2 regions of the Kocuria sp. CPCC 205297 genome follow, and region 2 is predicted to be linked to the other one. Evidence: riboswitches for the same ligand, from Rfam matches in the RefSeq annotation. Region 2 holds a riboswitch; the other holds the start of a gene.

Region 1 (2,198 bases), on a different contig from region 2:
CCGGACCGCTCCCTGCAACTCACCGAGGCCGGGCGCACCACCGCTGTGTCCGTGATGCGCAAGCACCGGCTCGCCGAACGACTCCTCGCGGACGTGGTGGGCCTGGACATGGCGCACGTCCACGAGGAGGCCTGCCGCTGGGAACACGTGATGAGTGAGCGCGTGGAACAGCGGCTCGTGAACCTCCTGGGGGATCCCGAGAACTCCCCGTACGGCACGCCCATCCCGGGGCGGGGCGAGCACCACGGCACCGGTGCCGCGGCTGAGGTCTTCGACGGCCTCACCCTGCTCGAGGTCGCCGGAGCCCAGGACTCCACGGAGTACGTGGTCCGGCTGCTGCCGGAAGTGGTGCAGGCGGATCAGGAACTCATCGAGATGCTCAGCTCCGCGGGCATCCTCACGGGCTCCAGGGTCACGGCCGAGATCAACCCCGGGGATGAGAACCGGGTCGTGGTGACCCGGGTCGATTCGGGAGTGTCCCTGGACCTGGACTCCGCCACCGCGCGCGCCATTCGGGTGGCCGCCGCCGAAGCCTGATCGCCGCTGCGTCTCTCCGCGGTTGCTTCCGGTGACGTCGGAACGCGACGCGCCGTGATCTTCGAGAAGTTGACCGTGATCTCCCGACGGTGTGGACAATCACGGGTGATCGGCGCGGTTTCGACCTTCGCTCACTGGGTGAGCCCCGTATCACCGCAGGTCAGGGGGCTTTTCCGTGGTGTGGGCTTTCGAGCGGGCGGCGTGCTGAGGCGGCCGATTGATATCGACGGTCGTGGTAATCCACGGTGATTCATAGCGACCGATGCCCGATGCGTGATCGGCTGTAATCAAAACGTGACATTTTCGTTATCCATCCTGTACAGTCATGCCCGTGCCGATCACTGGTCGGATCGCCACTCCCGAGCGTTCGCCGAGTTCTGCCATGCGCTCCGGGACCCGTACACAGAACATCCGCATGGCAGAAGCGGGGGAACCACTTCCGGGCTCGTTGCAATCCCACGGGTCCTTGGGGTCAAGCCAGCACGGCACCTAGGTGCGTGCGGCCGGATGTCTCCCATCCGAACCCGACAGCTCACCTCGTAGGCGCAGGGAGGAACACACATGTCTTTCATGAAGCAGAACTCTGCCCGGCACCGCGCCGAGACGAAGTCGCACCTCGTGCGTAACACCACTATCGGTACGGTCGTCGCTGGTGCCGCCGTGGTCGGCCTCGCGGCCCCCGCGCAGGCCTCGAGCGGCCTCGTCGATCTGGGCTCCACGGCTTCCTACGGCTACCAGGCGTCCACCTCCTCGGTGCAGGCCTACAACGCGTCGTACACCATGCAGACCACCAACACCGGGGGCTCCGCCGCCAGCGTGAGCACCCAGTCGAACCACTCCACGGGTGGTCTGGTGGGCACCGCCTACCAGGGCATCGGCGGCGCGTACGTCTGGGGCGGCGTTGGCTTCAAGGCCTGGGACTGCTCCGGCTTCACCCAGTGGGTCTACGCCCAGAACGGCATCAACCTGCCCCGCACCACCTGGGCCCAGTTCGCCGCTGGCACCCCCACCTCCAACCCGCAGCCCGGCGATCTGGTCTCCCAGAACGGCGGCTCCCACGTGGGGATCTACATCGGCAACGGCCAGATGATCTCCGCTCTCAATCCCTTGCAGGGCACTCAGGTTCACTCCGTGAATGCCATGCAGCTGGATGGTTACTACACCTTCCGGTGACCCGGTGACACCGCGCCCGAGCATGATGCGCGGTCCACACCGAGCCACATTGCGGCCGGGTGTACTGGCCGGGTCCCCGGACCTCGGTCGGCACACCGCGCCGGAACCACCTGAAAACCGAACGTAATCTCCCGCCCAAATCCGTGCACCGCTGCTGCGTCCTGACGGATGTGCCGGTCACCGCACACCTCCGTGCCCTGGGTGGACACGAACGTGTTAGGAAACCACACGAATGTCGAACGAAACCGCTCCTCACGCCGCCAAGGGCCTCTTCGCGGGTAAGGCCCGCACCGTCGCCGCCGTCGCGGCCTTCTCAGGTCTGGCCCTCGCGACCACCGTGTCCGTGCAGGCCACGCAGAATGCCTCCGAGCAGGCCCCCGCCGCCGCTGTGTCCGAGGCTCCCGCCTCCGACAACACGGTCTCGGCGGAGCCCGCCGCCAAGGCCGACAAGGCCCAGGAGAACGCTGCCAAGGAGCAGAAGGCCGCGA
Region 2 (2,198 bases):
GTCCTTCGGGTAGGTCTCCAGCATCGACGTCACATGATGAGTCATGGCTTGCTCCTTCGTCGGTTCGGCCGAGGAGACGAACCGGCCGGAGCCAATCCGCCATACAACCGACAGCAAACTGCGGATCTGGCCGGATGAAGCACTTACTCCTTGAAGATTCCGTGAAGAAATCCCGAGAGCGAGGCGCGCGCCACGCCACGCATCCATTTCCTTTTGTGAAAGATGCATAGGAACCATGAAGATCTCATGAAGAAATCTCTCTCGCGCCGCCGGAAGAGAACGACTTCCTGAAAATAGCCTGGATTATTTCCTAGCCTTTTCTTACCAATCCCTGTGGGGCGGCAGGGGCTGGCAGCTGCGCTCTTGCACCCCTCTGACGGAGCCGCAGGTACAGGAGGGCCTGGGCGCACACCGCGTAAATCCGCTAGTCGCCGTCAGATATGCACCTCTTCGGCAGCAATGTGCTGGGGCGCGAGTAGAAGGCGGCCGCCGCCTCGGCGGTCACTCCCGAGCGTCTCTCCGTCCCGCTCGGCGGTGAAACAAGGGGGGAGGAGCGGCCGTAACCGTAACGTGACTTTTCCGTTATCTGTTCGCTACTGTCCTCTGCGTGCCGATCGCCGATCCGGTTGGCATCCCCGGGTACATCGCCGAATTCTGCCGGTGCCCGGGGTCTGCTGAAAAGACATCGCTTGGCAGAAGCGGGGGAACCATACACGGTCCCGCCCTTGGGGCCTGGGGGTTAAGCCGGCCGGACGCGCGCGTCCGCCCGGCCGGGTGTCTCCCACCCGCATCCGACAGCTCACCTCGCAGGCAAAGGGAGGAATCCACTCATGCCCATGTTCCAGCGCCGTACTGCTCGCCACCGCGCCCAGACCCCGTCCCGCCTCGTTCGCCGCACCACTCTCGCAGCCGCCGCTGGTGCGACGGTGCTTGGCTCGGTGGCACCCGCCCAGGCCTACGCCGAGCTACCGACCCCCTCGAACACCGCCTCCTCCACCCCCGCCCCCGTGGTGGCGACCCTGGCCTCGTCCCCCGCCGCGGCCCCGATCGTCCCGGCAGCCACCCCGGCCCCTGGGGCGCAGGCGGCCTCGGCCTCGGATGTTTCCGTCCAGTCCACCGACACTACTGCTGTCTCCACTTCCGGGAGCGGGCTCGTGGGCACCGCCATGCAGGGTGTGGGCGGTGGTTACGTCTGGGGTGGTACCGCCTTCGGCGCCTGGGACTGCTCCGGGTTCACCCAGTGGGTCTACGCCCAGAACGGCATCGAGATCCCCCGCACCAGCCAGGCCCAGTGGGCGGCTGGTACCCCGACCGCCAACCCCCAGCCCGGTGACCTTGTCGTCCAGAACGGTGGCGGCCACATCGGGGTCTACCTGGGCGGCGGCAAGATGATCTCCGCGCTGAATCCGACCCAGGGCACCTTCGTCCACGACGTCAACGCCATGCCCGTGGTCGGCTACGTCACCTTCCGCTGACCCACACCACTGGATGCCTTGGGCATCCACCCAGGGGCTCCCGGAGAAGCCGCCCCCGTGCTGTGGGGGCCCTGTCAACGACAGGGCCCCCACAGCACGGGATCTCATCCCGCAGTCCAGGCCTGGTTGCCAACGCAGGTCACCGCGTAGCTGGCTTCTGGGCAACAAAGCGTAGAATCCGCCCACCGAAGGACAACCGGAGGGCGAGGAGCTCCAGGCCGACCTGGTCGAGAACTGGTTCGAAGGCTCCGGGGTCGATGAGTCGGTGGGGAGAGCGATCGGCCCGGTGAACCAAGGAGGCCATCCGTGAGGCAAGCAGGTCGTATCCCACCAATGCCCCGCCCGGCCGCAAAACCCGGGACCCCTCGACCACCGCGTGTTCCCACTCGATGACGTGGTGGAGCATCAGGAAGCTCACAACCGTGTCAAATGACTCGTCCTCGAAGGGCAGGCGGGTGGCGTCGGCCTGACAGGCCTCAGCATGGGGGAATCTGACAAGGCATTGCTGCGCAACCTCAACCATCACCGGGTCGGCGTCGGTCGTAGTGAGCCGCACCCAAGGGTTGGCTTGGACGATCGCTTCGGCCATCGCCCCGCTGCCCCCGCCGATTTCCAGCACGTTCTCGGTGACGGGGAAGCCTTGGGTCGCCCAGGGGACCATTCGCCGGGCCAAAAGACTCCATGGCGCACTGCGGCAGCACGAAGCTTCTAGAGCGGACATCC

What was found. A riboswitch is a leader RNA that binds a small molecule or an ion and turns the genes downstream of it on or off. The one in region 2 is predicted to bind cyclic di-AMP.
Region 1: it holds a riboswitch for cyclic di-AMP, as region 2 does, so the genes downstream of both, RF650_RS01430 (C40 family peptidase) here and RF650_RS01710 (C40 family peptidase) in region 2, are expected to answer to the same signal.

What each region holds. Positions count from the first base shown of each region.
Region 1 is NZ_JAVKPY010000001.1:299,236-301,433, reverse strand. Features, by position in the region: gene RF650_RS01435 (metal-dependent transcriptional regulator) at 1-537, shown strand, start outside; cyclic di-AMP (ydaO/yuaA leader) riboswitch at 896-1,095, shown strand; gene RF650_RS01430 (C40 family peptidase) at 1,099-1,710, shown strand; gene RF650_RS01425 (NlpC/P60 family protein) at 1,943-2,198, shown strand, end outside.
Region 2 is NZ_JAVKPY010000002.1:15,375-17,572, forward strand. Features, by position in the region: gene RF650_RS01705 (four-helix bundle copper-binding protein) at 1-45, opposite strand, end outside; cyclic di-AMP (ydaO/yuaA leader) riboswitch at 636-825, shown strand; gene RF650_RS01710 (C40 family peptidase) at 831-1,475, shown strand; gene RF650_RS01715 (class I SAM-dependent methyltransferase) at 1,615-2,198, opposite strand, start outside.